DNA from 2 places in the Micromonospora sp. BRA006-A genome. Region 1 is predicted to be linked to the other one. Evidence: riboswitches for the same ligand, from Rfam matches in the RefSeq annotation. Region 1 holds a riboswitch; the other holds the start of a gene.
The links. Region 1 has a riboswitch for thiamine pyrophosphate ahead of NMK34_RS23610 (ECF transporter S component). Riboswitches for the same ligand answer to the same signal wherever they lie in the genome.
Positions count from the first base shown of each region.

Region 2: another riboswitch for thiamine pyrophosphate. It lies ahead of thiE (thiamine phosphate synthase); the one in region 1 lies ahead of NMK34_RS23610 (ECF transporter S component).

Region 1 covers NZ_JANCLW010000001.1:5,205,914-5,220,965, forward strand. The annotation lists gene NMK34_RS23570 (metal ABC transporter permease) at 1-247, shown strand, start outside; gene NMK34_RS23575 (ArsR/SmtB family transcription factor) at 291-593, shown strand; gene NMK34_RS23580 (hypothetical protein) at 646-1,251, shown strand; gene NMK34_RS23585 (hypothetical protein) at 1,261-1,428, shown strand; gene NMK34_RS23590 (acyl-CoA dehydrogenase family protein) at 1,474-3,447, opposite strand; gene NMK34_RS23595 (DUF6328 family protein) at 3,556-4,059, opposite strand; gene NMK34_RS23600 (SIS domain-containing protein) at 4,151-4,900, opposite strand; gene NMK34_RS23605 (alpha/beta hydrolase) at 4,897-5,733, opposite strand; TPP riboswitch at 5,810-5,916, shown strand; gene NMK34_RS23610 (ECF transporter S component) at 5,992-6,582, shown strand; gene NMK34_RS23615 (ABC transporter ATP-binding protein) at 6,679-8,112, shown strand; gene NMK34_RS23620 (energy-coupling factor transporter transmembrane component T) at 8,109-8,909, shown strand; gene NMK34_RS23625 (hypothetical protein) at 9,182-9,598, opposite strand; gene gndA (NADP-dependent phosphogluconate dehydrogenase) at 9,966-11,408, shown strand; gene NMK34_RS23635 (thioredoxin reductase) at 11,436-11,660, opposite strand; gene NMK34_RS23640 (hypothetical protein) at 11,808-11,993, opposite strand; gene NMK34_RS23645 (isoprenyl transferase) at 12,062-12,838, opposite strand; gene recO (DNA repair protein RecO) at 12,871-13,743, opposite strand; gene NMK34_RS23655 (DUF4097 family beta strand repeat-containing protein) at 13,846-14,625, shown strand; gene NMK34_RS23660 (acyltransferase) at 14,835-15,052, opposite strand, start outside.
Region 2 covers NZ_JANCLW010000001.1:5,913,906-5,928,957, forward strand. The annotation lists gene thiC (phosphomethylpyrimidine synthase ThiC) at 1-1,081, opposite strand, end outside; gene thiD (bifunctional hydroxymethylpyrimidine kinase/phosphomethylpyrimidine kinase) at 1,099-1,887, opposite strand; gene NMK34_RS26915 (thiamine phosphate synthase) at 1,970-2,635, opposite strand; gene NMK34_RS26920 (thiazole synthase) at 2,698-3,471, opposite strand; gene thiS (sulfur carrier protein ThiS) at 3,477-3,677, opposite strand; gene thiO (glycine oxidase ThiO) at 3,668-4,798, opposite strand; gene thiE (thiamine phosphate synthase) at 4,792-5,418, opposite strand; TPP riboswitch at 5,413-5,524, opposite strand; gene NMK34_RS26940 (DUF559 domain-containing protein) at 5,643-6,554, shown strand; gene NMK34_RS26945 (aldo/keto reductase) at 6,955-7,917, opposite strand; gene NMK34_RS26950 (nucleotidyltransferase domain-containing protein) at 7,939-8,745, opposite strand; gene NMK34_RS26955 (ABC-F family ATP-binding cassette domain-containing protein) at 8,745-10,424, opposite strand; gene NMK34_RS26960 (class I SAM-dependent methyltransferase) at 10,466-11,071, opposite strand; gene NMK34_RS26965 (hypothetical protein) at 11,197-12,402, shown strand; gene truA (tRNA pseudouridine(38-40) synthase TruA) at 12,410-13,243, opposite strand; gene rplQ (50S ribosomal protein L17) at 13,314-13,874, opposite strand; gene NMK34_RS26980 (DNA-directed RNA polymerase subunit alpha) at 13,909-14,931, opposite strand; gene rpsD (30S ribosomal protein S4) at 15,027-15,052, opposite strand, start outside.

The sequences.
Region 1 (15,052 bases):
GACCCGGGGCTTCCGCTCCACCATGACGGCGGCCATGGCGCTGGGCCTGTTCGCCGCCGGCACCGGGGTCTGGGTGGCCGCCACCGCCGACACCGCACCCGGCGCGTCGGTGGTGCTCGTGGCGATCGGCTCGTTCCTGCTGGTCGCGCTCGCGGCGGCCGGTGCGCGGGCGCTACGGCGGCGGGTGCGGGCCGACCGGGCCACGCCGCCGCCCGAGCCGGTCGAGCACGAGGTGCTGCTGCGGTGAGGCCCTGCCCGCCGGCGCAGCTGGGATTGGTTACCGTTACAGGGTGACCGGCACGAACGGGTACGACGCCTTCGAGGGTGCGGGTGACCTGCTGCGCGCGCTCTCGGCCCCGATCCGGCTCGCGATCGTCAGCGAGCTGGCCGAGGGCGAACGCTGCGTGCACGAGCTGGTCGAGAAGCTCGGCGCGCCGCAGCCGCTGGTCTCCCAGCACCTGCGGGTGCTGCGCGGCGCCGGGGTGGTGCGCGGGTCGCGGCGCGGCCGGGAGATCGCGTACGCGCTGGTCGACGACCACGTCGCGCACATCGTGGCGGACGCCGTCAGTCACGCCGGTGAAGGGTCGCACTGAGCGGGAAATCGGCCAGGTGCCGACGCGCCCGCGCCGTGGGACGCTGTCCGGCGTGAAGATCTACGCCGACCGTTTTCCCACCGCTGTCCGCCAGTTCCTCACCGACCTGCTCGTGGTCGTCTGGGTGTACGCGGCGATCCGCTTCGCGCTGTGGCTGCACGACGTGGTCGAGAAGCTCGCCGTACCCGGGCAGAAGCTGGAGGGGGCCGGCGGTGGTCTCGCCGACAACCTGGCCGACGCCGGCGGCAAGGTCGGCCGGGTGCCGATCGTCGGCGACGAGCTGACCGCGCCGTTCACCCGCGCCGCCGACGCCGCCCGCGCGGTCGCCGAGGCGGGCCGCGATCAGCAGGAGCTGGTCGGGCAGCTCGCGCTCGGGCTGACCGTCGCGGTGCTGGTGTTCCCGCTGGGCCTGGTGCTGTTCGGCTGGCTGCCGCTGCGCCTGCGCTGGATGCGCCGGGCCGGCGCGGCCAAGGCCCTGGCCGGCGTCCCGGCCGGCCGGGATCTGCTGGCGCTGCGCGCGCTTGCGGGTCAGCCGCTGTCGAAGCTGACCCGGATCGCGCCCGACGTCGCCGAGTCGTGGCGGCGCGGCGACGACGCGACAGTCGACGCGCTCGCCGCGCTGGAGCTGCGCGAACTGGGGCTGCGCGGCGGCCGGTAAGGTGTGCCGGTGCTGTACTTCCTGATCGTCGTCGCCGTGTTGCTGCTGGCGTACGCGGCCGTGCTGGTGAGTTTCGTCCGCAAGGGCCGCAAGATCCCGCCGTCGGCGTACCTGGTGCTGGCCGGTCTCAACGGCCTGATCCTGGCCGGCGTCCTGGCCTGGGCGATCGCGCGCTGACCGCCGCGGCGGCCGTCCGGGCGGACGGCCGCCGGGGCGGTCCGGTCAGCCGGCCGGCGGGATGCGACGGCGGACGTCCTGCTCGGTGGACGGCCCCGGTTCCCAGCGGGCCACCCAAGGCAGGTCGGCGGGCGGGGTGACGACGCCCTCCTCCACCGAGGCGTACCGGCCGGCGACGATCCGCTTGGCGGCGGCCACGTCCACCGAGTCGGTGTTCGACCACAGCCCGGTGAACAGCTCGTCGACACGCAGCCGCGCCTGACGGCAGAACAGGTCGGCCAGCTCGACGTTCTCCGGGTGCGCGTCCCGCTCGGCGTAGGCCCGGACGCAGACCGCGCTCATCGCGAACAGCTCCGCGCCGACGTCCACCACCCGGCCGAGGAACGCCTGCTTGCGCTCCATCTTCCCCTGCCAGCGGGACATCGCGTAGAACGTCGACCGGGCCAGCTTGCGGGAGGTCCGCTCGACGTGGCGCAGGTGCCCGGCCAGCGGCCCGAACTCCTGGTACGCCCCGGGCGTCTGCCCCTTGCCGACGGCGAGCGTGGGCAGCCACTTCGCGTAGAAGGCGCCGGCCCGCGCCCCCGCCTTGGCCTTGCGGCCCAGCCCCGCGTCGGGATCGATGATGTCGCCGGCGACGGACAGGTGCGCGTCGACCGCCTCGCGGGCGATCAGCAGGTGCATGATCTCGGTGGAGCCCTCGAAGATCCGGTTGATCCGCAGGTCGCGCAGGAGCTGCTCGACGGCGGCCGGCCGTTCCCCGCGAGCGGCGAGCGAGTCGGCCGTCTCGTAGCCGCGGCCGCCGCGGATCTGGATCAGCTCGTCGGCGATCCGCCAGGCCATCTCGCTGGCGTAGAGCTTGACCAGCGCCGCCTCGATCCGGATGTCGTTGCGGTCGTCGTCGGCGAGCATGCAGGACAGGTCGAGCATCGACTCCATGCCGTACGTGGTGGCGGCGATGAAGGACAGCTTCTTCGCCACCGCCTCGTGCTCGCCCACCGGGCGGCCCCACTGGACCCGGTCCGCCGCCCACTCGCGGGCCACGTTGAGCGCCCACTTGCCGGCGCCCACACACATGGCCGGGAGCGAGAGCCGGCCGGTGTTCAACGTGGTCAACGCGATCTTCAGGCCCTTGCCCTCACCGCCGATCACGTTCTCCTTCGGCACGAACACGTCGTGGAACCGGGTGAGGCTGTTCTCCAGGCCGCGCAGCCCGACGAAGGAGTTGCGCCGCTCCACGGTGATGCCGTCGCTGTCGCCCTCCACCACGAACGCGGTGATGCCGCCGCGCCGCCCCTCGCCGGCCGGCACCCGCGCCATCACCACGAGCAGCGTGGCGAGCGTGCCGTTCGTGGCCCAGAGCTTCACCCCGTTGAGCCGGTAGCCGGTGCCGTCCGCCGTCGGCTCGGCGGTGGTGGCGAGCCGGGCCGGGTCGGAGCCGACGTCCGGTTCGGTGAGCAGGAACGCGGAGACCTCACCGGCGGCGAGCCGGGGCAGGAACCGGTCCTTCTGCTCGGGCGTGCCGAACATCTTCAGCGGCTGCGGCACGCCGATCGACTGGTGCGCGGAGAGCAGCGCGCTGACCGCCGGGTTCACCGAGCCGACGAGCATCAGCGCCCGGCAGTAGTGCAGGTTGCTCAGCCCGAGCCCGCCGTACTTCCGGTCGATCTTCATGCCGAACGTGCCGAGCCCGGCCAGGCCGTGGAACACCTCGTCGGGGATGCGCGCGTCCCGCTCGATCGCCTCACCGTCCACCTCGGACGTGAGGTACGCGCGCAGCGCGCCGAGGAACTCGTCCGCGCGGGCCACCTCGGCCGGGTCGGGGCGGGGCCACGGGTCGATCAGGTCGAGCCGGAACCGGCCGAGGAACAGTTCCTTGCCGAAGCTGGGCCGGTCCCAGGCCGACTCGCGGGCCGCCTCGGCGACCTGGCGGGCCTCCTTCTCGGACACCTGGCCCGCCTCGGTGGGCAGCGGCCCCGCGCCGTCTGGTGACTCGGGCCGGCTGTTCTGTGTCGTGGTCACGGCTGCCTCCTCGTCGGTCCGGCTGCGTCGACGCGTGCGACGAAAACGACGCTACCCCCGGGTGTTACCCAGGGGTAGCGCCGCGTGCACGTCCGATTTGGCGGACGGTCAGTCGCCGGTGAGCGTCTGCGGGTCGTCGTCCTCGTCGTCGATGTCGTCCTCACCCCAGTTGCGGCGGCTGAACGGCAGGATCGCCCAGAAGATCAGGAACCACAGGCCGGTGAGCCCGCTGAGCAGGAACGCGATCGGCCGGTCCAGCACGAAGTCGGTGATCAGCAGGACCGAGCTGACCATCGCGATCAGCATGAAGAACAGGCCGCCGGTGGCCATCCGGTGGGCGAACCGGACCAGTTCCGGCTTGCGTCCCTGCCGGAACAGCGCCCGGTGGAACGCGACCGGGGAAATGATCATCGCGGTGGCCGCGGCGGCGGACAGCAGCGCCACGATGTAGATGTCGCGCTGGAACTCCGTGGTCCGGTCGAACCCGGCGCTGAACGGCAGCGTCAGCAGAAAGGCGAAGAGGATCTGCACGCCGGTCTGCGCGACCCGCAGCTCCTGCAACAGGTCGGCGAAGTTGCGCTGCCAGCGCTGCTTCTCGGATTCCTTCGACACTCGCGGACCTCCCCGGGAGACGGCACAGCCGGCGGGTGAACGCCCACCGGCAGGACCGCCTGTGCCCCGTACGGGTGATCACGAAACCGGTTCAGGAACCGCGGCGGATCCGGCCCGCGTACCGTGCCTCCAGCTCGGCGTTGTGCTCGTCGCCGCCGGTGATGTTCGCGGACAGGTAGACCGGCGGGCGCTCCCCCGCCGCGACCAGCCGGGCCACCACCTCGGCGACGATCTGCTGGGCGAGCAACGCCGCGGTGATCGAGGAGACCGCGCCGACCGCGCCGCCACCCGGCAGCGGCAGCGTGGCGTCGCCGTACGGGGCTCCGTTGTCCAGCACCACGTCGGCGAAGTCGGCGAGCTTGCGGCCGGACGGGTGCCGCGAGGTCATCCGGGCCGAGTGCTGCGCCGAGGTGATCGCCACCAGCCCGTGCCCGCGTTCCTTCACGATGGACGCGAACTCGACCATCGCGCCGTTCACGCCCGAGTTCGAGGCCAGCACGAACACGTCCTGCGGCCGGATCGGCGCCAGCTCGTAGAGGCGGTGCGCCACCGCCGGGTCGCGTTCCAGTTTCGGGCCGAGCACGTCGGCCGGGTCGCCGCCGATCAGCACCAGGTCACGCAGCGCGATCCGGTTGGTGGGCACCAGCCCGCCGGCCCGGCCGGCGATCTCCATGGCCAGCGCCTCGGAGTGCCCGGTGCCGAACGCGTGCACCACACCGTCGGCGCGCAGCGCCGCCGCGATCAGGTCGGCCGCGTCGGCCACGTTGCGCCGCTGCTCGGCGGCGACCCGGCCGATCGTCTCGGTCACCACCGCCAGGTACGCCTCGGCGCTCACCGTCATGCCTCCTCCGTTCCTGTGCACCGGGCGAGGATCGCCTCGGCCAGCGGGCCGGGCGCCTCGTCCGGGATCCAGTGGCTGACGCCGGACAGCTCCACGAACCGGTAGTCACCGGTGACGCGCGCGGCGCACGCCTGCGCTGCGGTCCGGCCGATCGCCACGTCCTTGTCGCTCCAGACGAACGTCGTGGGCACCCCGACCGGGGCGACCGCCTTCATGTCCGCCCCGGTCATCGCGCGATACCAGTTCAGCGCCGCCGTCAACGCGCCCGGCTCACGCATCGGCTCGGCGTAGCGCGCCACCGTACCTGCGTCGCCCACGCCGCTCAGCAGCTTGCGCAGCGTGGCGCCGTTCCACGCCAGCAGCACCTTCTCCGCCGTACCGGGCTTGCGGAACAACGCGATGTAGGCGGACTTGACCTTCTGCCGGGGGTCGGTGGCGAGCGCGTGGCCCATCGCCGCCGGATGCGGCACCGACACCGCGGTCAGCGTCCGCACCCGGTCCGGGTGCGCCGCCGCCAGGCCCCACGCCACGATCGCGCCCCAGTCGTGGCCCACCACGTGGGCGCGAGTCACCCCGAGCGCGTCCAGCACGGCCGCCGCGTCGGCCACCAGCTCCGGAATCCGGTACGCCCCGACGTCCGCCGGACGCGCGCCGGGCGAGTAGCCGCGCTGGTCGAGCGCGTACGTGCGCAGCCCGGCGGCGTGCAGCGCGGGCGTGACCGCGTCCCACTCGCCGGAGTGCTGCGGGAAGCCGTGCAGCAGCAGGACCGGGTCACCGTCCTCGGGGCCACCGGCGCGTACCTCGAACGTCAGTCCCCGCGCATCCACCAGCATGATCGCCACCATACCGACACTCGCCCTGCTGGGCCCCGGGCCGTGGTCGGTGCTAGCGTCTGCGACGAGACAACTTCACATCCGACAGGGGAGCGCACAGCGCTGAGAGTGCGGGCCGGTGCCCGCAGACCCTCGAACCTGATCTGGGTAATGCCAGCGCAGGGAGTTCGGTCGACCTCCAGCCGCGTCGCCGTCCGGTGACCACCGGGCGCGGCGTGCGTCTTCTCCTGGTTCACCTCGACGAACTGGGAGCCAACCGTGAACCACACCGACAGCAACCGCTGGCGTACCGTCGACATCGTCGTCGCCTCGGTCATCGCCGTCGCCTTCGGCGTCGTCTTCTGGGCCTGGGGCCTGCTCTGGAGCGCCACCGACGCGGCGTTCGCGTTCTTCCCGCCGGCGCAGGCCGTGCTCTACGGCGTGTGGCTGATCCCGGCGGTGCTCGCCGGCCTGATCATCCGCAAGCCGGGCGCCGCCCTGTACTGCGAGACGGTCGCCGCGATCATCTCCGCCCTGCTGGGCAGCCAGTGGGCGAGCATCGTGATCCTTCAGGGCCTGATGCAGGGCATCGGCGCCGAGCTGGCCTTCGCCGCGTTCCGGTACCGCTCGTTCCGACTGCCGGTGGCGGTGCTGGCCGGTGCGCTGACCGGTCTCGGCGCGGCGATCTTCGACTTCGTCTACTGGAACAAGGCGTTCGACTTCGCCTCCTACCGCCTCCCGTACGCGCTGATCACGATCGTCAGCGCCACGATCGTCGCCGGTCTCGGCGCGCACGTCCTCACCCGCGCGCTGGCGAACACCGGCGTCCTGGACCGCTTCCCCGCCGGCCGCGACCGAGCCCTGGTCTGACGCCTCCATCGTGTCGATCATGAAGTTGGCGGCCGTTTCGGCACCCGTCATCGCCGTCAACCTCATGATCGACGGAGAAGAGGGGGTGGGTGGGCGGTGAGCGGGGTGGTGCTGCGGGGGTTCGGGTGGCGGCACGGGGGACGGAAACGCTGGGCTCTGCGCGGGGTGGATCTGCGCGTGGAGAGCGGCGAGCGGGTGCTGCTGCTCGGACCCTCCGGGGCCGGCAAGAGCACGTTGCTGGCCGCGCTGGCCGGGCTGCTGCCGGAGGATTCCGGCGAGCAGGAGGGCACCGTCGAGATCGACGGGCTGGACCCGCGCAAGGCCCGCGAGCGCGTCGGCATCGTCTTCCAGGACCCGCAGACCCAGCTCGTCATGGCCCGCTCCGGCGACGACGTGGCGTTCGGGCTGGAGAACCGTGGCGTACCCGCCGGGGAGATCTGGCCCCGCGTCGACGAGGCGCTGCACCGGGTCGGCTTCCCGTACGACAGGGACCGCCCCACCGCCGCGCTCAGCGGCGGCGAGCAGCAGCGGCTGGCGCTGGCCGGCACGCTCGCGCTGCGCCCCGGGCTGCTCCTGCTCGACGAGCCCACCGCCAATCTCGACCCGGCCGGTGCCACCCTGATCCGCCGGGCCGTCGCCAACGCGCTCGACCCGGGCACCACGATGGTCATGGTCGAGCACCGGGTCACCGAGGCGCTGCCGCTGGTCGACCGCGTCGTGGTGCTGGAACCCGGCGGCGGGATCCGCGCCGACGGGCCACCCGACGCGGTCTTCGCCGCGCACGGCGACGCGCTGGCCGCCGCCGGGGTGTGGGTACCCGGCCACGTCGCGCCACCCCGCCACGCCACCACGCCGCCCGGCGACGCGCTGCTCACCGCGGAGCGGCTCGGCCTGCCACCCCGGCTGAAACCCACCGATCTTCGGGTACGCGCCGGCGAGGCGCTCGCCGTCCTCGGCCCCAACGGGGCCGGGAAGTCCACACTGGCGCTGCTCCTGGGCGGCCTGCTGAAACCCGGCACGGGCACCGTCACCGCGTCGGCGGAACTCGCCGGGCGGGACGCGCGCACTCCCCCGCACCGCTGGCGGGCACCCGCGCTGGTCCGCCGGATCGGTTCGGTGTTCCAGGACCCGGAGCACCAGTTCGTCACCGCCACTGTGCGCGACGAGCTGGCGCTCGGCCCGCGCCGCACCGGCCGGCCCGAGCCGGCGGTGACCGCCACCGTCGACGAGCTGTTGCACCGGTTGCGACTGGACCGGCTGGCGGGCGCCAACCCGTACACCCTCTCGGGTGGGGAGGCGCGGCGGCTGAGCGTGGCGACGGCCCTGGCCACCGCGCCCCGCCTGCTGATCTGCGACGAACCCACGTTCGGCCAGGACCGGCGGACCTGGCTGGAGCTGGTCGACCTGCTCGCCGAGCTGCGCGACGCCGGGCACGGTGTGGTCACGGTGACCCACGACGAGGACTTCGTCGCCGCGCTGGCCGACCGGAAGCTCACCCTGCACCGCTCCCCCGACGGAGTGGTCGCGTGATCGGCCTCGAACCGGTCGCCGCACCCGGCGCACCGCTGGCCCGGCGCAACCCGGTGGCGAAGCTGGCCGCCGCTGTGGTCTTCACGCTCATCCTGGTGGCGACGCTCGACCCGGTGGCCCCGGCCATCGCCATCGCCGTCGAACTCGCGGTGCTGCCGCTGTTCGGGGTCCGCTACCGGGTGCTGGCCCGCCGGGCCTGGCCACTGCTCGCCGGTGCCGTCGGCATCCTCGTCACGCTTGTGCTCTTCGCGGCCGACCGCTCCGGCCGGGTGCTGCTCGAGGCCGGTCCGGTCCTGGTCACCGAGGGCGTCCTCGTCACCGCGCTGGGCCTGGTGCTGCGGATGCTGGCCGTGGCGCTGCCCGGCATCGTCGTGTTCGCTACCACCGACCCGACCGACCTGGCCGACGCGTTGATCCAGAACGCGAAGACGCCCGCCCGGTTCGCCATCGGGGCGCTCGCCGCGTTCCGGATGGTGCCGCTGCTGGAACAGGAGTGGCGGATGATCAGCATGGCCCGCCGGGCCCGCGGCGTGGACGCGGGCCGCAACCCGGCGGCGAAGCTGCGGCTGTTCGCGTCCACCGCGTTCACGCTGCTGGTGGGCGCGATCCGGCGGGGTACCCGGCTGGCGGTGGCGATGGACGCGCGGGGCTTCGACGCGGCTACGCCGCGCACCGTGGCCCGCCCGCAGCGCTTCACCCGGGCCGACGCCCTGCTCGTGGCGGGCGCCGCGCTGCTGGCGAGCGGGGCCCTGGCCACAAGCATCGCCCTGGGCACCTTCCGCCCCTTGATCGGCTGACCCCGAGCCCGGTCCCCGCCCCACCCTCACCCCGCCCACCCTCGCCCCGTTGATCATGAAGTTGACGGCACCGGTTGCCCGTTTTGTCGCCGCCAACCTCATGATCAACCACGACCGGGCGAGATCTTGGTACGAAATGGCCCCTATGGGGGCCGAAATCTTCCAAGATCTCTGCGGGGTGAGTGGCGAGGCCGGGTAGGAGGCGCCGGACCCGGGCAGGCCCGGGATGAGGGTCTGCCCGGGTGAGCGACCGGCTGGGACGGGTCTGTCCGTCAGCTTCGGCGGAAGGCGTAGAACCGGGTCTGGCCGGCGCGCTGGCTACGGCCACTGAACCGGGCCTGCCGCCCTGCCGGCGGGCCCGATCTCGGCGGCGTCGCCGACGCGCCGGGCACAACCGGCGCCTCCGGGAGCGCCACCGACCCCGCAGCCACGGCGGACACCCCCGCGCCAATGGCGGGCGGCACCGTCGACGCGGTCGCGGTGGACGGCACCGCCGACGCGGTCGCGGTGGGCGGCACCGCCGACGCGGTCGCGGTGGACGGCACCGCCTCCAGAGACACGGTGGGCGACAGCGGCTCCGTCGGGAGCGCCACCGTGGGCGGCGCCACGGTGAGCGCGTCGAGCTTCGGCGGGATCACCTGCGGCACGGACTGCTTGCGGGACTTCTTCGGATTGCGCTTCGCGGGCATTCGCGGGCCTCCTGTCGTGCGGGCGCGCCGACCGGGACGCGCCGAGCGAGGGGCTCCGATGCGTTCCGATCACGACAGACACCGCGACCGACGGTGGCGGGGAAGGAATGCGGACGCCCGGAGCAGGACGGGTCCACGGCACTGGCGGCGGTGGACCGGGCTCGGAGGTGGGGCGTCACTTACGCATGCGGCAACGCTATCCCGCCGCCCGGAGACCCGCACCCGATTTACCGGGAGAGAACGCGAACGCGCCCACGCGAGACGCACTGCCACGCGCCGATCACGCCCTGTCGACGTCTCCGCCCGCTCCCCCGGCGACCGCGATACGGTCGCAGCACGGCAGCACGATCGAGAGGTGGCGGTACGCATGGCAGAGCAGGCGACGGCGCAGATCGGGGTCACCGGTCTGGCGGTGATGGGCCGCAACCTGGCCCGGAACCTGGCCCGCAACGGCTTCGCCGTGGCGGTGCACAACCGGTCGCCGGAACGTACCCGCAGCCTGGTCGCTGAGCACGGCGGCGAGGGCACGTTCGTGCCCTCGGAGTCGCTCGCGGACTTCGTCGGCTCGCTGGAGCGGCCCCGCGCGGTGATCGTGATGGTGAAGGCCGGCGCGCCCACCGACGCGGTGATCGACGAGCTGATCCCGCTGCTGGAGGAGGGCGACATCGTCGTCGACTGCGGCAACGCGCACTTCGCCGACACCCGCCGCCGGGAGGAGGCGCTGCGCGCGCACGGGCTGCACTTCGTCGGCACCGGTGTCTCCGGCGGTGAGGAGGGCGCACTGCTCGGCCCGAGCATCATGCCCGGCGGGTCGGCCGAGTCGTACCGCAAGCTGGGGCCGATCTTCGAGAGGATCGCCGCGCAGGTGGACGGTGAGCCCTGCTGCCGGCACATCGGGCCGGACGGCGCGGGCCACTTCGTGAAGATGGTGCACAACGGCATCGAGTACGCCGACATGCAGCTCATCGCCGAGGCGTACGACCTGTTGCGGGCCGGTCTGTCGGCGAGCCCGGCGGAGATCGCGGAGATCTTCCGGGAGTGGAACGGCGGCGAGCTGGGGTCGTTCCTCATCGAGATCACCGCCGACGTGCTCGGCCACACCGACGCGGCCACCGGCCGGCCGTTCGTGGACATCGTGCTCGACCAGGCCGAGCAGAAGGGCACCGGCCGCTGGACCGTGCAGAGCGCGCTGGACCTCGGCATCCCGATCACCGGCATCGCCGAGGCCACGTTCGCCCGGTCGCTGTCCGGTCACGCCGGCCAGCGCGAGGCCGCCCGCCGGGTGTTCGCCGACGCGGGCGACAAGTGGCAGGTGGACGACCGGGACGCGTTCGTCGAGGACGTGCGCCGCGCGCTGCTGGCCAGCAAGATCGTCGCGTACGCGCAGGGCTTCGACCACATCCGGGCCGGCAGCCGGGAGTACGACTGGGACATCGACCTGGGCGGTACGGCCACGATCTGGCGGGGCGGCTGCATCATCCGGGCCGGTTTCCTGGACCGGATCCGGGAGGCGTACGACGCGGAGCCGGACCTGTCGACGCTGCTCGTCGCGCCGTGGTTCGCCGAGCGGGTCAGCGCCGGCGTACCGGCCTGGCGACGGGTGGTGGCCGACGCGGCCCGGGCGGGCGTGCCGGCCCCGGCCTTCGGGTCGTCGCTGGCCTACTTCGACGCGCTGCGGGCGCAGCGCCTGCCGGCCGCGCTGATCCAGGGCCTGCGGGACGACTTCGGGGCGCACACCTACCACCGGGTGGACCGGGCCGGCTCGTTCCACACGCTCTGGGCGGGCGACCGCTCCGAAGTGGAGGCGTGAGCCGCACCGGCAGCCCGGCCGGACACCTCACCAGGCCCGCTGACCGTCCGGGTCGGGCGCCCAGCCGGCGGCCGGCTCGCCCGCCGCCAGCTCACCGATCTCACCGGAGCGGACGGCGGGGGTGTGCCCGAGGTCGGCGCACCACCGCTGGGCGACGTCGGCGCACAGCGCGGCGACGGCGTCCCGGCGGGCCGGCTCCACCAGGTCGGCGGCGGCCAGGGCAGCAGTCATCTCGTACCGGAGATCGCGCATCCTCCACCCCCGTGGCGGGCGCGCACCCGGCGGCGCGCCCTGCGCCGATCGTAGAGCGCGACGCCCCGCGCCCGGCGGGAAAGCCGGATGCGGGGCGTCGCTGTCGGGCCGGATGCCGGCCGCAGCCACCAGGGCCGGGTGTCGCGGTCAGAAGAACCGGCGACGCTTGGCCTTCTGCGGCCGGACCAGGTCGGCGCCCTTGGTCAGCAGACGGCTCACCCCGGACGGGCCGCGACGGGCCTCCAGGGTGTGGCTGAGCCGGCGCGCGCCGGCCGCCGCCAGCGGCACGGCGACCGCCATGAACGCCCACTGCGCGATCCGCTTCTGAATCATGTGGTTCACCTCCGCGTTTGCTGTCTACCGGTATCGGTACCCAGCGCGGCGCGCCGGTAAGCGTGACGTCAGGCGCCCGGGGCGACCGGGTTGGGGAGGGCGCCGCCGAAGCGGCGGTCGCGCTGGGCGTACAGCTCGCAGGCGTACCAGAGGTGACGGCGGTCGAAGTCGGGCCAGAGCGTGTCCAGGTAGACCAGTTCGGCGTACGCGGTCTGCCAGAGCAGGAAGTTGGAGATGCGCTGCTCGCCGGAAGGGCGCAGGAACAGGTCGACCTCGGGCACCTCGGGGTGGTAGAGGTACCGCGCCACCGTCTTCTCGTTCACCTTGGCCGGGTCGAGCCGGCCGGCGGCGACGTCACGGGCGATCCCGGCGGCGGCGTCGGCGATCTCGGCCTGACCGCCGTAGTTGACGCAGAACTGCAGCGTCAGCGTCGAGTTGCCGCGCGACATCTCCTCGGCGGTCTGCAGCTCGGAGATGACGCTCTTCCACAGCCGGCCGGCGCGGCCCGACCAGACCACCCGTACGCCCAGGTCGACGAGCTGGTCGCGGCGGCGGCGGATGACGTCCCTGTTGAAGCCCATCAGGAAGCGGACCTCGTCCGGCGAGCGCCGCCAGTTCTCGGTGGAGAACGCGTACGCCGACAGGTAGGGGATGCCCATCTCGATCGCGCCCTCGACGGCGTCGAACAGGCTGTGCTCGCCCTGCTCGTGCCCCTTGGTGCGGGGCAGCCCGCGCTCCTTGGCCCACCGGCCGTTGCCGTCCATCACGATGGCGACGTGCCGGGGCACCGCGGCGGGCGGCAGCGCCGGCGGACGGGCACCGGAGGGGTGCGGGGTCGGCGGCACCGGCTCGCGGCGGGTCGCCCTCGTCGATCGGATCACTCGGTCATCTCCCTGTTCACACCGGCGACGGGCCCGGCGCCGGAGCGCGGCGGGACCACATCCGGCCCCGCGACGCCGGGCGGCGGGACCGCGCCGGCCGCCGGGGCACCCCGGTCGACCAGCGGCAGCGAGCGTAGCGCGCGCTCCAGATGCCACTGGAGGTGCGCCGCGACCAGCCCGCTGCACTCCCGGCGTACGCCGGTCTCGGCCGCGTCGGCGTACGCCCAGTCGCCGGAGGTCAGCGCGGACATCAGCTCCAGCGTGGCGGGCGCGGGGTGGGCGGCGCCGGGGGGCCTGCAGTCCGGGCAGACGGCGCCGCCGGCCGGTACGGAGAACGCGCGGTGCCGGCCCGGCTCGCCGCAGACCGCGCAGGCGGCGAGCGCCGGCGCCCAGCCGGCGAACGCCATGCCGCGCAGCAGGTACGCGTCGAGCACCAGCGTGGTGGCGTGCTCGCCCCGGGCGAGCGACTTCATCGCGCCGAGGGTGAGCTGGAACAGCCGCAGCGACGGCTCGCGCTCGACCGGGGTGAGCCGCTCGGCGGTCTCGGCGATCGCGCTGGCCGCGGTGTAGCGGGGGTAGTCGCCGAGGAACCGCTTGCCGTACAGCTCGATCGCCTCGACCTGGCTGACGGAGTGCAGCGAGCTGCCCTGGTTGCCCTTGGGGTCACCGGCGAGCTGGAGGTCGACGTGCCCGAACGGTTCCAGCCGCGCGCCGAACCGGCTCGTGGTGCGCCGCACGCCCCGGGCCACCGCACGCAACCGGCCGTGCCGGCGGGTGAACAGCGTGATGATGCGGTCGGACTCGCCCAGCTTCTGCACACGCAGCACCACCGCGTCGTCGCGGTAGAGCTGTCGGCGGTACCCGGCCATCAGGCCATTCTCCCTCCGGGTGCGATCTCAGGGTCGGCTCGGGGTGGACCGGCGGGCGATCCCCGATGTGGCGGGCGCCGGGCCGGACCTAGTGTGCTGGCCATGGCTTCGCTCCGCACCGCGGTGGCCGCGACCGCTGCCGCCTCGCTCATCGTTCTCTCCGGGTGTGACACCCTCTCGTTCCGCCGCCTCGACTACGACCACACCGAGCGGACGAAGATCACGAAGATCACCGTGGACGACGACGGCGCCGGCGACGTCGTGGTGCGGGCCAACGGCCCCGCCGACCAGGTACGCGTCAAGCGCGTGGTCCGCTACCAGGGCGACGAGCCGACCAGCCGGTACGAGATCAAGGGCGACGAACTGGTCCTGCCCACCGACTGCGGGCACCGGTGCAGCATCTCCTGGGAGGTGACCGCACCGCCCGGCGTGGTGATCCGCGGCGGCACCGGCTCGGGCAACGTCGACCTCACCGACGTGGGCGCCGTCGAGTTCACGCTCAGCTCCGGCGACCTGACCATCAGGGGCGTCACCGGCGAGGTCCGCGCGTCCACCACGTCGGGCAACATCCGGGTCGTCGAGGCGGCCGGCCCGGTGCGGCTGCGGGCCCGCTCCGGCGACATCGAGGCCCGCCGGCTCGCCTCCGCCGTCGACGTGGAGACCACCTCCGGCAACATCGTCGTCGAGCTGGACCAGCCGGCTCCGGCCCGGGCGCACGCCACGAGCGGCGACGTCGACCTCGCCGTACCGGCCGGCCGCTACCGGGTGCGCGCCACCGCGACGTCCGGCGACACCGACGTACGCGTCACCGACGACCCGACCGCGTCGGTGACGCTGGAGGCGTCCGCCACCAGCGGCAACGTCACGGTCAGCACGCGCTGAGCCGACGGCTCCAGCCGGGTGACCGCATCCACGCACCCCGCAAACCCCACTCCCCCGACCTGGTGCCGCGACCCCGCCCTCACCCCGTTGATCATGAGGTTGGCGGCGACAAATCGGGCACGAACTGCCGCCAACCTCATGATCAACGGGGACAGGCGGCCGGGCGGTCGCGGACATCGTGAGGACCGGGGCCGTACCCGGGTGGTGGCTCAGCCGGGGCCGTCCCGCCGGGAGGCCGGGGCGCTGTCCCGGCCGGGGCGCACGGGGGCCTCGGCCGGGCGGCGCGGCCCCGGCACCCGGGCGCCGACGCTGACCAGCGCGTCCTCCGCCCCGGCGGGGGCCGGGCTGGCCGGGGCGGCCGCCGCCCGGTCGGCCACGGTCCGCCGCGGCTTCCCGGGGACCAGTTCGGGGGTACGCCGGGCGGCCA
Region 2 (15,052 bases), 710 kb from region 1:
GGCACCACTCCTGCTGGAGGTCCACGTTCTCCTTGATCTTGTGCATCGGCACGTGCCCGGGGCCCTCGATCATCACCTGAACGTCGTACTCCCAGGCGATCTTCGTCAGCTCACCGAGCGTGCGCAGCTCGGCGAACTGCGCCTCGTCGTTGGCGTCCGCGATGGAACCGGGGCGCAGCCCGTCGCCGAGGGAGAACGTGACGTCGTACTTCGCGAGCAGCGAACACAGCTCCCGGAAGTTCGTGTAGAGGAAGTTCTCCTCGTGGTGCGCCAGGCACCAGGCCGCCATGATCGAGCCGCCCCGGGACACGATGCCTGTCACCCGGTCCACCGCCAGCGGCACGTACGGCAGCAGCACCCCGGCGTGCACGGTCATGTAGTCGACGCCCTGCTCCGCCTGCTCGATCACCGTCTCGCGGAACACCTCCCAGCTCAGCTTCACCGGGTCGCCGCCGACCTTCTCCAGCGCCTGGTAGATCGGCACCGTGCCGATCGGCACCGGCGCGTTCCGCACGATCGCCTCACGGGTCTCGTGGATGCGTTTGCCGGTGGACAGGTCCATCACGGTGTCCGCGCCCCACCGGGTGGCCCAGGTCAGCTTCTCCACCTCCTCGGCCACCGACGAGGTGACGGCCGAGGTGCCGATGTTCGCGTTGACCTTCACCAGGAACGCCTTGCCGATGACGGCCGGCTCGCACTCGGGGTGGTTCACGTTCAGCGGCAGCACCGCCCGTCCGGCCGCGATCTCGTCCCGGACGAACTCCGGCGCCACCGACTCCCGGACCGCCACGAACTCCATCTCCGGTGTGACGATCCCGGCGCGGGCGTATGCGAGCTGCGTCGGTCGCTTCCCGTCCACACCCGCCAGCGGCGTGCCGGCCCCGCGTACCGGTGCGACGTCACCGCGCTCGGCGATCCACGGTCCGCGCAGCGCGGGCAGCCCCACGTCGGGGTCGGAGCCGGGACCGGAGGTGTCGTAGAGCCGTACCGGAGGGTTGTCCCCGGTCAGCGTCACCTCGGCGAACGGCACCCGGATGTCCGGGCGTGACCCTTCCACGTACACCTTGCGACGTGCCTGCATGACAGCCTCCCTGTCGCTCATGCGGACCAGCCGAAGTGGTCCAGCGGGCCGCGTCCCGCGCCCAGCTCCCAGGTCCGCGCGCCGGTCAGCGCGCGGGTGACGTACTCCTTGGCGGCGGCCACCGCGACCGGCACCGCGTCGCCCGCGGCGAGCCGGACCGCGACGGCGGCCGAGAACGAACAGCCGGTGCCGTGGTTGTGCCGGGTGTCCACCCGGGGCGCGCGCAGCAGGCGCGTAGTTCCGCCGCCGGCGAGCACGTCCACCGACTCGCCATCGGCGTCCACGTCGCCGCCGGTCACCACCACGAACGCCGGTCCGCGCGCCGCCAGCGCCTCGGCCGCCGCCACCATCTCCTCGACCGTGCCCACCGGGCCTCCGGTGAGGGCCGCGGCCTCCGCGCAGTTCGGTGTCGCCACCTCCGCGTACGGCAGCAGCCGCTCGACCGCCTCCACCACGCCGAGCCGGTGCCCGCTCGTGGCGACCAGTACCGGGTCGACGACCAGGTGTGGCAGCCGCCCGGCCCGGGCCGCCTCGGCCACCGCGTCGGCGACCGCCGGGGTGCCGAGCATCCCGGTCTTCACAGCGCGCACGTCGAAGTCGCCGAGCACACTGTCCATCTGGTCGCGCACCGTCTGCGGGGGCAGCGGCAGGACGGCGTCGACACCCCTGGTGCTCTGCGCGGTGACTGCGGTGAGCACGCTCGTGCCGTACGCCCCGAGCGCGGCGAACGTCTTGAGGTCGGCCTGGATGCCCGCCCCTGCTCCGGAGTCGGAGCCGGCGATGCTGAGAACTGTTTTCGGCGTCACTGCTTTCCTCCACCGGTGGTTGCGGTTGAGGGCTGCGGCCGACCGTGCCCACTCCGGGCGGTCAGGCTTGATCCCTGCGTGGTCACGGTCGGCCGCAGCCCTTCTCGTGCGGGCCTTCGTCGGATCGCGCGGGGTGGGTGCGCGCCACACTGGTGGCCGCCTCCTGGAAGGCGCTGCCCAGCGTGGTGGCGGTTTCGGTGGGGTTCTGGGCGCGCATGATTGCTCCCAGGACTGCCACTCCTGTTGCGCCTGCCTCGACGCATGCGTGGACCTGGGCCGGGGTTTCGATGCCGCCCAGTGCGAGCACCGGGACCGGGCTGGCTTTCACCAGCGCGGCGAGTCCGGCCGGTCCCAACGGCGGGCCGTAGCCGGGCTTTGTTCTTGTCTCGTAGACCGGGGACAGCGTGGCGTAGTGCTCGGTGGTGAGCCGGGCCAGTTCGGCGGTGTCGTGGCAGGAGCGGCCGACGAGTCCGACGGCGGGCGGCGGGTACGGGCCGGCGGCGGGCAGGTGCACCGCGTCCCCGTCGAGCGGATCGGGTCCGGCGACGATCAGCGTGCCGCCTGCCTCGGCGAGGATCGCGCGCAGGTCGGCGGCGAGCGCGAGGCGCTCGGCGCGCGGCAGATCCTTCTCCCGCAGCACCACCCAGCGCACTCCCCCACCCACAGCACCCGCCACGACGTCGACGAGCGCCCCCCGAGCGACGCGCCGATCGGTGAGCAGCACGAGCCCACTCGGGCGGCCCTGGATCTCGGTACGCGTCCGCCCCTGCTGGGGCGCCTCCGTACCAGGATCCGCAACGCGTACGGCGGTCACAGGTCGGGCCGTCCCTCGTCCGGGGTGGACGGCAAGGCGTGGAAGCGGCGGGTGATGCGGCCCGCGCCGTACGCCAGGCGGCCGGCCTCGACCGCGTACCGCATCGCCGTGGCCATCGCCACCGGGTCGGCGGCCCGGGTCACAGCGCTCGCCAGCAGCACCGCGTCGCAGCCCAGCTCCATCGCCAGCGCCGCATCCGAGGCGGTGCCGATGCCCGCATCCAGCACCACCGGCACGTTCACCGCCGACCGGATCAGCCGGATGTGGTGCGGGTTGCCGATGCCCAGCCCGGAACCGATCGGCGACCCGGCCGGCATCACCGCCGCGCAGCCCACGTCGGCCAGCCGCCGGGCCAGCACCGGATCGTCCGAGGTGTACGGCAGCACGGTGAACCCGTCGGCCACCAGTTCCTCGGCGGCGCGCAGCAGCTCCACCCCGTCGGGCAGGAGCGTGCGCTCGTCGCCGATCACCTCCAGCTTCACCCAGTCCGTGTCGAACGCCTCCCGGGCCAGGTGCGCCGTCTTCACCGCCTCCACCGCGGTGCGGCAGCCGGCCGTGTTCGGCAGCAGCCGTACGCCGCACCGCTCCACCAGGTCGAGCAGGCCGCCCGACCCGCCGGGCGTGGTGTCCACCCGGCGCAGCGCCAGCGTCACCAGCTCGGTGCCGGAGGCCCGGATCGCCTGTTCCAGCACGTGCAGGTTGGCCGCGCCACCGGTGCCGAGGATGAGCCGGGAGCCGAACGTGACCCCGCCGATCTCCAGCGTGGACATGCCGTTCACCCGCCCTGGGTGGCGCTGAGCACCTCGACCCGGTCGCCGTCGCGCAGGACGCTCGCCGACCAGCCGCCGCGCGGCACCACCTCGCCGTTCACCGCCACCGCGAGCCCGCGCTCCCGGTCGGTGACGGTGCGGACCACCTCGGCGACGGTGACGCCCTCGGGCAGCGTCCGGCCGGTGCCGTTGACGATCAGTTCCACGTGCGTTCCTTCCCGAAGCGGTCCGGGGTGAAGGGGGCGAGCGCGGGATCCGGCTCGCCGGTGACGATCAGCTCGGTGACCAGGTCGGCGGTGACCGGGGTGAGCACGATGCCGTGCCGGTGGTGCCCGGTCGCCGCGAGCACGCCCTGCCGCCCGGGCAGCGGCCCGATGATCGGCGCGTTGTCGGGCGTACCGGGGCGCAGCCCGGCGACTGCTTCCACCAGCTCGTACTCGACGAGTTCCGGCACCAGCTCGGCGGCGGCGCGCAGCAGTGTCAGCACGCCACCGGCGGTGACAGCGGTGTCCGCGCGCTCCTCCACAGTCGCCCCGACCACTACCTCACCGCTGTCCCGCGGCACCAGGTAGACCGGCTCGCTGTCCGCGTACCCCCGGATCACGTGCCGGAAGCCCGGCGGACCGCCACCCGGCGCGCGCAGCCGCAGCACCTGGCCCTTGACCGGGCGGACCGGCAGGCCGGTCAGCGTCGCCGCGCCGCATCCGGCCGCGACCACAGTGAACCTCGCGTCCACCTCGGACAGCGCGCCGACGCGGGCCGGGTGCAGCTCCACGCCGGCGCGTTCCGCAGCGGTGCGCAACGCGGCGACCAGCCGCCGCGGGTCGACCTGGTGGTCGCCGGGCGCGACAGCGCCGCCGCGCACGCGCGGCGCCAACGCCGGTTCGCGGTCGCGCAGCTCCGAGGGACGCAACGGCGTGATCGGCAGTCCCAACCCCTGCTGGTACGACCACAGCCGCCCCGCCTCGGCCAGGTCGTCGGCGGTGAGCCCGACGACGAGCGTGCCCTCGGCGCGGTAGCCGAGGTCGACGCCGCTCGCCCCGGTCAGCTCGGCCGCGAAGCCGGGCCAGCGCGCGGCGGACTCGACGAGCAGGGCGGTCAGCTCGTGCTCACCGAAGTACGCCTCGGCGACCGGCGACAGCATCCCGGCGGCCACCGACGAGGCGCCCGACCCGGGCCGGTCGTCGTGCACCACCACGCGCAGTCCGCGCTGCGCGCACCGCCACGCGATCGCCCACCCGATCGGCCCGCCCCCCACCACCGCCACGTCGGTAAGGAAGGGCCCCCTATTAACGCCTCCGGTAGAGGAAGGGCCCCCTTTTAACACGTCAGGGCCCGCAGCAGCTCAGCGGTGGCGTGCGCGGGATCGGCGGCCAGGCTGAGCGCGCCGACCACCGCCACCCCGTACGCCCCGGCCGCCCGCAACGCCGGCACGCTCGCGGCGGTCACCCCGCCGATCGCGATCACCGGCACGGTCACCGCCTCGGCGACAGCCCGCACCCCGTCAGGGCCGATCGGATCCGGCAGGCCGGGCTTGGTGGTGGTGGCGTGGCACGGGCCCACGCCCAGGTAGCTCGCGCCCGCATCCACCGCCGCGCGGGCGCCGGCCGGCTCGCGGGCGGTCGCGCCGAGCACGGCGTCCGGGCCGAGTACCCGGCGGGCGGCGGCGACCGGCAGGTCGTCCGCGCCGACGTGGCCCCCGGCGGCGTCCACCGCGAGCGCCACGTGCAGCCGGTCATTGACCAGGCACTGTGCTCCGTACGGCCGGCACGCCTCGGCCACCCGGCACGCCAGCTCGTACGCCTCCCGGTCGGTGGCGTCGTCCTCCACGCGCACCTGCACGACGAGGTCGACGCCCGCGACGGGCAGGGCGGCACGCAGTACGGCGAGCGGGTCACGCCCCGGCCGGGTGTCGGTGATGAGATGCAGTCGTCCCAGGGACAGCACGGCAACGCTCCTCCCTGCGCCGGCATTACCCGGATCAGGTTCGACGGTCGGGGGCTCCCAGCCCCCCTCTCAGCCCGGTCCGCACCGGGCTCCCGTGGGTCACTTGCGGCCTACCGTACGACGCCTCCCGCCCGTACGGAAGCCCGGGTGAGGTTTTTCCCAGGAACCGTTCACATGGCGGACCGGGACAGCGGGTGACCGTCCCATCACGACACGCTGCCCGAATGTCCGTTCCCGCCCGCGTTCCGCGCCGCCTGGCGGTCCTGCCGTTCCGGGGCAGCAGTGCCGTCTCCGATGGGCTGCTCACCTGGACGATGCTGCGCGGGCCGGCGTGGATCCGCCTGCTGCCGGACGTGTACGTGCACCGGGACGGATACCGCGCCGGGGACCACGGGATGTGGTGCGAGGCGGTGTCGTTGCGCCTGCCGCCGGATGCCGTGCTTGCCGGGCGCAGCGCCGCCTGGTTGTTCGGCGTGGACGTGCTCACCCGCGACGCGCCGGTGACCGTGGTGCTGCCGACTGCTGCTCGGCTGCGCCCCCATCCGCGGTTGCGCGTGGTCCGGTCACCGCTGGCGGCGCGGGACCGCACCCTCGTCGGCGGGCTGCCGGTCACCACCCCGCTGCGCACCGCGTTCGACCTGGGCCGCCACGGCACCCGCGTCGAGGCGCTCGTCGCCGTCGACGCGCTACTTCACCGCCGGCTGGTGCGGCTACCGGGCCTGCGCGACTTCGCAGCGGCCCGAGCAGGGTGGCCAGGTCTGTCGCTACTGCGGGAGGTGCTGGCGCTGGCCGAGCCGCTGAGCGAGTCCCCGATGGAGACACGGATGCGACTGCTCCTGCTCGACGCCGGCCTCGGCCCGCTCACCGCTCAGCACGAGGTACGCGCCGGCGGGCGTTTCGTGGCCCGGGTGGACCTGGCCTGGCCGGCGCTCCGCCTCGCGGTCGAGTACGACGGCGACCACCACCGCGAGCGGGCGCACTTCCGGCGGGACGTGGCACGCCTGAACGCGCTCCGCGCGGCCGGGTGGGTGGTGCTGCGGTTCACCGCCGACGACGTGCTACGCCGCCCCGACGCCACAGTCGCCCTGGTGCGCCAGGCCCTGGCAGAACGCCGCGCCACCGCAGCAAACCACTGATCCGCGCCCGCACGCCACCCGCCACCCGCCGTGCCGCCCGGCCCGCCGTGCCGCCCGCCGCCCACCCAGCCGGGCCCGCCACCCGCCACCCGCCACCCGCCAGGGTCGCCCGAGACACCACGGGCGTCAGAAGACCACCCGCAGACACCCATGGCGTTCCACTCGCGGCGGAATCTGGCGACGAGTGGAACGCCATGGGTGTCTCAAGGCCCTCTTGACACCCATGGCGTTCCACTCAGAGGCAGCGCTGACGATGGGTGGAACGCCATGGGTGCCTCCGCGTGCGGGCAAGCCCAGGCAGACGCAGGCCCGACGCACGAGCCACGCCGACGCGCGGGAGGGGCGGACGCACGAGTGCACGCCTGACGCGCGGACGGGCTCGCCTGCACCGCGCGGACAGTCAGAGGATGGCGTCGAGGGCGTCCAGGTCCTCGTCGGACGGCTGCCACGTCCCGGCCTCGGCGTTCGACCTCACCTGGGCGGGAGTCGTGGCGCCGGCGATCACGGAGGTCACTGCGGGACGGGCGGCCAGGCCACCGATGGCCACCTGGAGCATGGTGACGCCGCGCTCGGCCGCGTACGCCTCGATCGCCTCGATGACGTCCCAGCGCGCGGCGGCCAGCCGTTCGGCGTACCGGCCGCCACCGGCCAGGCGGCTGCCCGCCGGGGGCGCCTCGCCGCGCTTGTACTTGCCGGTGAGCAGCCCGTTGGCGAGCGGGAAGAACGGCAGCATGCCGAGGCCGAACCGCTCGCAGGCGGGGATCACCTCGTCCTCCACCCCGCGCTCCACCAGCGAGTAGTGGTTCTGCGCGGAGATGAACCGGGTACGCCCCTGCGACGATGCGGTCCAGTCGGCGTCGGCGATCTGCCAGCCGGCGAAGTTGGAGTTGCCGAGGTAGCGCACCTTGCCGGCGGTAACCAGGTCGTCCAGCGCGGCGAGCGTCTCGTCGATCGGGGTGCCCGGGTCGGGCTCGTGCATCTGGTACAGGTCGATGTGGTCGGTGCCGAGCCGGCGCAGCGACGCCTCGACCGCGCGGGCGATGTAGCGGCGGGCGCCCCGGGCACCGTGGTCCGGCCCGTTCGCGCCGTTCATGTCCATGCCGAACTTGGTGGCCACCACCACGTCGTCGCGGCGGCCCTTGAGCGCCTGGCCGAGCAGTTCCTCGGAGGCGCCCTGCGGCTCGCCGTAGATGTCGGCGGTGTCGAAGAAGTTGATCCCGGCGTCGAGCGCGGCGTCCACCACCGCCCGGGTGCCGTCGAGGTCGAGTTTGCGGCCGAAGTTGTTGCAGCCGACACCGACCACTGACACCACGAGCCCGGAGTCGCCCAGCCGGCGATAGGTCATCTCACTCACGAGATCCACCCTATGCCCGCTGCCCGGGTGTCATCCGGGCAGCGGCAACACCTCGGCGGCCAGCGTCCGGGCGACGGCGATCGTCGCCGCCAGTTCGGACGGGGTACGCCCCACCGCGCCCAGCAGCGCCTGCGTCCGCTCGGCGAAGTCCGGCGGCGCACCGGGCAGGCGCCCGGCGGAGGCGATCATGCCCTTCTCGTTGACGAGCCACCGTCCGGCGCGGCCGTGCAGCGCGTGGACCAGCACGCCGACCACTCGGAACAGGCAGCCCGCCACGTAGCCGGCGTCGCCCCCTGCCGCGCCCTTCGCCGCGCCGTCGAGCAGCAGACCGGTCTCCCAGCCGACGGCGACCAGCGCGTCGCCGAGCGCGGGCGGGTAGTCGACGGTCTCGGCCCGCAGCGCGGTCAGCTCACCGGTCGGGTCGCCGAGCACCCGCCCGAGCGCCACCTCCCCGGCGTATGCGTGCGAGTAGAAGCCGAGCGGGTGCCCGGCCTGCGCCTCGACCGTGTAGCGGCCGGCCCGGCAGTCCGCCCACACCCGGTGCACCCGGTCCAGGTCGCGGTAGATCCAGTCCACCGCGACGCCGCCGACACGCAGCCAGCCGCCCCCGTCGACCCACGGTCCCCAGCCGCCCGGTGCGGTGAGGTCCACCGGCCCGTCGGCGATCGAGGCGGCCACCGCGCGCAGCCCGGCTAGGTCCGGCGTACCCCGGTAGTAGAGGCCCAGGTCCCAGTCGGAGTCGGGCCGGTGGTCGCCGCGGGCGCGGCTGCCGCCGAGCGCCACCGCGACCACACCGTCCACCGCGCACAGCCGGTCGGCCAGCTCCTGGTCGATCATCACCCCACGTCCCAGACCGGCTCCGGCGTCTCCACCACGTCGCCGTCGCCCCGGAACAGCACGAACCGGTCGAAGGTACGGGTGAACCACCTGTCGTGTGTCACAGCGACCACAGTCCCCTCGAACGCGGTCAGCCCGGCCTCCAGCGCCTCGGCCGAGGCCAGGTCGAGGTTGTCGGTGGGCTCGTCGAGCAGCAGCAGCGTCGCCCCGGACAGCTCCAGCAGCAGCACCAGAAAGCGGGCCTGCTGCCCACCGGAGAGCGTGCCGAACCGCTGGTCGCCCTGACCGGCGAGCTCGTACCGGGACAGCGCCGCCATCGCCGCGTGCCGGTCCATGCCGGCGCGGTGGTCGTCGCCGCGCCACAGCACCTCGACGAGCGTCTTCGCCATCAGCTCCGGCCGGTCGTGGGTCTGCGAGAAGTGCCCGGGCCGGACCCGCGCGCCGAGCCGGACCACGCCGCCGTGCGCGACAGGTGCGAGCGCGCCGGCGCCGTCGACGGGGGTGTTGCCCGGTTCCGGGTCGGTGCCGCCGCGGGCCAGCAGGCGCAGGAAGTGCGACTTGCCGGTGCCGTTCGCGCCGAGCACCGCGACCCGGTCGCCGTACCAGAGTTCCAGGTCGAACGGGTACGTCAGGCCGTCCAGCTCCAACTGCTCGGCGATCACCGCGCGCTTGCCGGTCCGCCCGCCGGTCAGGCGCATCCGGATGTCCTGGTCCTTCGGGGGTACGGGCGGCGGCCCGGCCTCCTCGAACTTACGCAACCGGGTCTGCGCGGCCTGGTAGCGGGACGCCATCCCGTCGTTGTAGGCGGCCTTCTGCTTGTACATCAGCATCAGCTCGCGCAGCTTCTGGTGTTCCTCGTCCCAGCGTTTGCGCAGCTCGTCGAGGCGGGCGTGCCGGGCTACCCGCGCGGAGTGCCAGCTCGCGAAGCCGCCCGGGTGCACCCAGGCGCTGCCGCCCTCCACCGCGACGACGCGGTCGGCGGTCTGCGCCAGCAGTTCCCGGTCGTGCGAGACGTAGAGCACGGACTTGCCCGACTCGCGCAGGCGCGCCTCCAGCCAGCGTTTGCCCGGTACGTCGAGGAAGTTGTCCGGCTCGTCGAGCAGCAGCACCTCGTCGGGGCCGCGCAGCAGCAGTTCCAGCGCGAAGCGTTTCTGCTGGCCGCCGGAGAGCGTGCGGACCGGCCGTTCCCGGGCGCTGTCCCACGGCAGGTCGAGCACGATGGTGGCGACCGTGTCGAAGAGAACCTCCGCGTCGTACCCGCCGGTCTCGCCCCAGGCGGCCAGCGCCTCGGCGTACGCGAGCTGGGTCTTGGCGGCGGCGGAGCTGTACTTGCCGCGGACCTCGGCCGCCCGCATGGCCGCCTCGGTCTCGGCGAGCCGCCGCCCGGCGTCGCGCAGCGCCGGCGGCGCCAGCGACAGGGCGAGGTCGGCGAGCGTGGACTCGTCGCCGATCATGCCGATGAACTGCCGCATCACGCCCAGCCCACCGGAGCGGGCGATCGCGCCGGTCTTCACCGGCAGGTCACCGGCGACCATCCGCAGCAGCGTGGTCTTGCCGGCGCCGTTCGGGCCGACCAGCGCCACCTTGGCACCCTCGCCGACCCGGAACGACACGTCGCTGAACAGCTCACGCCCGTCCGGGAGGATGTGCCTCACTCCTGCCACGTCCACGTATCCCACGCGGGCATCCTGCCCGAGCCGGGTCGGTGGACGACACCGGATTACCGGGTGACCCGCAGCACCCGGTAGCCCTTCTGGCTGGCGTGCCGCTCGACGGACCAGCCCTGCTCGACCAGCCAGCGGTGCAGCGAGTCGCCGCCGAGGTGCCGGGCGACGACCAGCCAGGCCACGCCGTCCGGGGCGAGCCGGGGCAGCCAGCGCAGCAGCAGGCCGTGCAGTTCCGGTTTGCCGATGTGGATCGGCGGGTTGGACCAGATCTGGGCGAAGGTGACGTCGTCCGGCAGTTCGTCGGGCGCGACGGCGCGTACCCGGTCGGCGGCGCCGACCCTCGCCGCGTTGTCGGTGGTGAGGGCGCGGGCGCGCTCGTTGACGTCCACGGCCCAGACGGTGGCCTTCGGCGCGACAGTGGCGAGGACGCAGGTGATCGGGCCGAAGCCGCAGCCGATGTCGAGCAGCGCGCCGGTGACGTCGGCGGCCGGCAGGTCGGCCTTGCGCAGCAGCACGGCGGTGCCCGGGTCGAGCCGGTCGGCGGAGAAGACGCCACCGGCCGAGCCGAGTGTGTAGTCGCGCCCGGCGACGGTGAACTCGACCTCGCGCGGGCGGGCCGGGGTCGAGGGTTCAGCGGTGAAGTAGTGGTCGCCGGTCACGCAGGCATTCTCGCACCGGGCCGGGGCGGTTCCGGCGACGGTGTCACGGGCGGAGCCGGACGCCACTCCGCCAGAATTTCCCGATATTACCCCTGAAAGGGACAATCAGCCCTACTCTATGCCACATGGTGTACCGGTACGAGTCCGATGAGGACGCCTTCCTGGAGTACCCGAAGCCCGGGTCGGCCCCGAACGGGCCCGCAGCCACGACGCCGCCGCCCGCGGGTCCGTCACGCTCCCGCTTCCCCACGCCGTCACTGCCCCCACCGCCGCGCCCGCAACCGGCGCTGCCGCCGGCCGGCGCGCCGGAGCAGGCCGACCCCGGCGGGCAGGCGGTGGCGGACGACGCCCGCGCCCCGATGCCCGCGCCACCGGCCCCCGCACCCACCCCCGGACGGCCCGCGCCACCACGGGAGCCGTCCCCGGTGCCGCAGCCCGCGCCGCCCATGCCCGCGCCCGTACCGGCGGCGGTGAACCGGCCCACGGTGCCGATCCCGGCCAGCCCCACCACGCGCGCCGCCGACGTCTCCGAGCTGCCCCGGACCCGGCGCGCCGAACGCCGCGGCGGCCGGTTCTGGCAGACACTCGTCGGCGGCGCCGCCGTCCTGCTGCTGCTCTCGCTCACCGGGCTCGCCGTCGCGGCCCTGCTCGACGAACGCACCGCCACACCCCCGGCCGGCCAGCCGACCCCGCAGCCGACCGAGTCCAGCACCCCGTCCGGCGGCACCGACCTGGACTCCCGGGACACCGACCAGGCGTCACTCACCGCCAAGGAGGTCTTCCCGGCAAAGGATCTGGTGGTCACCGACGGGAAGCCCGCGTACCGGGTGCTGAAGACCCAGGCCAGCACGAAGTGCCAGGTAGCGGCCACCGGCGAGATCGCCGACCTGCTGGTCCGGCTCGGCTGCAACCAGGTCGTGCGGGGCACGCTCCGCTCCCCCGACGGCGACCACCTGATCACCGCCGGTCTGTTCAACCTCACCGACGTGGCCACCGCCCAGCGCGTACGCGACCGCATCCGGCCGCTGCTCGACGCGCGCCAGGGACGGTTCCGTGGCATGGCGGCCGGCGACGACACCGAGGCGGTGGAGAAGGCCGCGGCCCGGGTCGCCTGGCAGGTACGCGGACACTACGTCGCCTTCTGCCTGGTCACCCGCGCCGACGGGGAACGCATCCCGAGCGACGACGCGACCGCCCGCGAGATCATGTACGACATGGTCGAGCTGCACCTCAACCGGGGTGTGCTGGACCGTCGCGCAGCGGCCGGAACGGCCGGGCAGCCCGACGCCGAATCGGCCGGGGACAGCGCCGGTCAGCGGGGCACGGACTGAGCCGGGCTCAGCCCTCGGCCACCGGCACCCGCAACCGGCGGGTCGCCTCGGCCCGGCGGGCGTACTCGGCCGGGTCGGCCGGGTAGCCCACAGCGACCAGGGCGAGGCCGTGCGCCGGCGCAACTGTCACCTCGCTGGAGCGCTCACGCCGGGTCAGCAGGCCGGCCGGCCACTGGACCGGCCGCCGCCCGTCGCCGGCCACCAGCATCGCCCCGACCAGGCTGCGCACCATGTTCTGGCAGAACGCGTCGGCCTGCACGGTGGCGACAAGGATCCCGTCCGGGTCGCGCCGCCAGTCCAGCCGGGTCACCTCGCGCAGCGTGGTGGCGTTCTCCTTGCGCCGGCAGTACGCGGCGAAGTCGTGCTCGCCCACCAGCCCTGCGGCGGCGGCGTTCAGGGCCGCCAGGTCCAGCGGCTTGGGCCAGGCCAGGGTGTCCCGGCGGCGCAGCGGCTCGGCACCCCACGGGGCGTCGGTGACCCGGTATTCGTAACGCCGGAACGTGGCCGAGAACCGGGCGTCGAAGTCGGCGGGCACCTCGGTCATCGCGCGTACCCGGGCATCAGGCGGCAGGAGCCGGGCCAGCCGGCGCAGCAGCCGGCCCTCGTGCTCCCGCCACACGGGAGTCGGCAGGTCGAGGTGGCAGACCTGGCCGGTGGCGTGCACCCCGGCGTCGGTACGCCCGGCCACCGTCAGGCCGGTCGCCGTGCCCGCGCCGAGCACCAGGTCCAGCGTCTGCATGAGTACGCCGGCCACGGTGCGCCGGGTCGGCTGGGGCGCCCAGCCGGAGAAGTCGGTGCCGTCGTACGAGACGTCCAGCCGCAGCCGGGTCCGCTCGTCCACCTCGTACCTCCTGTCGACGGCGACGGGCCCGGCACCCCCGAGGGGATGCCGGGCCCGGTCGAGCCTGATGTCAGGCCTTGTCGTTCTCGGTGGCCTCGTCGCTGTCCTCACGGGCGGCGGCGGTGTCACCCGACGCGGAGACCGGCGCCTCGGCGTCCTGGTCACCGGCGCTGGAGCGCGGGGTCTCCTCGGCCGGGGCCAGGGCCTCGACCTTGTCCTGCTGCGCGGCCTTGCGGGCGGCGGTCTTCTTGTTCGCCTTCGGCTCGGCGACCTGAAGCTCCTCCACCAGCTCGATGATCGCCATCGGAGCGGCGTCACCCTTGCGCGGACCGGTCTTCACGATCCGGGTGTAGCCACCGTTGCGGTTGGCGTACCGGGGCGCGATCTGGTCGAACAGGGCGTAGACCACGTCCTTGTCCTTGACGACGCCCAGCACCCGGCGGCGCGAGGCGAGGTCGCCGCGCTTGGCCTTGGTGATGAGCTGCTCGGCCAGCGGACGCAGCCGCCGGGCCTTCGTCTCGGTGGTCTGGATCTTGCCGTGCTGGAACAGCGCGGTGGCCAGGTTGGCCAGCATCAGCCGCTCGTGCGCGGGGCTGCCGCCGAGGCGGGGGCCCTTGGTGGGCGTGGGCATGCTTGGTGCTCCTCAGGTATGGCGGCAGCGCGGACTAGAGCTGCTCGGTCTCGCGGTAGTCGTCGGTGTCGTAGTCCGCCTCGCCGAAGGCGTCCACGACGTGCGCCGGGTCGAAGTTCGGAGCCGAGTCCTTCAGCCCCAGGCCCATCCCGGCGAGCTTCATCTTGACCTCGTCGATCGACTTCTGACCGAAGTTGCGGATGTCGAGGAGGTCGGCCTCGGTACGCCCGATGAGCTCACCAACGGAGTTGATGCCCTCGCGCTTGAGGCAGTTGTAGGAGCGGACGGTGAGGTCCAGCTCCTCGATCGGCAGGGCCAGGTCCGCCGCCAGCTGGGCGTCCTGCGGGGACGGCCCGATGTCGATGCCCTCGGCGGTCTCGTCCAGCTCCCGGGCCAGCCCGAACAGCTCCACCAGCGTCGAGCCGGCCGAGGCGAGCGCGGTACGCGGGCCCATCGACGGCTTGGTCTCGACGTCGATGATGAGCCGGTCGAAGTCGGTCCGCTGCTCGACACGGGTCGCCTCGACCCGGTACGTCACCTTGAGCACCGGCGAGTAGATCGAGTCGACCGGGATCCGGCCGATCTCGGCGCCCGCCTGCTTGTTCTGCGCCGCCGTGACGTAGCCGCGACCCCGCTCGACGGTCAGCTCCATGTCGAGCCGGCCCTTGCCGTTGAGGGTGGCGAGCTTCAGGTCCGGGTTGTGCACCGAGACACCGGCCGGGGGCTGGATGTCACCGGCGGTCACGTCGCCCGGGCCCTGCTTGCGCAGGTACATGCTGACCGGCTCGTCGTGCTCGGAGCTGACGCACAGCTCCTTGATGTTCATGACGAGCTCGACCACGTCCTCCTTGACACCGGGGATCGTGGTGAACTCGTGCAGCACACCGTCGATCTTGATCGAGGTGACCGCCGCACCCGGGATCGAGGACAGCAGCGTACGCCGCAGCGAGTTGCCCAGCGTGTAGCCGAAGCCGGGCTCCAGCGGCTCGATGGTGAACCGGGAGCGGGTCTCGTTGATCGACTCTTCGGAGAGAGACGGTCGCTGGCTGATGAGCATCTTTTCTCTTCTCTTCCGGGGCGCCCGCTATTTGACGCCCACGACACAACTGTTCCGGTGGCCCGCCCCGGAGGACGGGCCACCGCAACGAGCCCTTACTTGGAGTAGAGCTCGACGATCA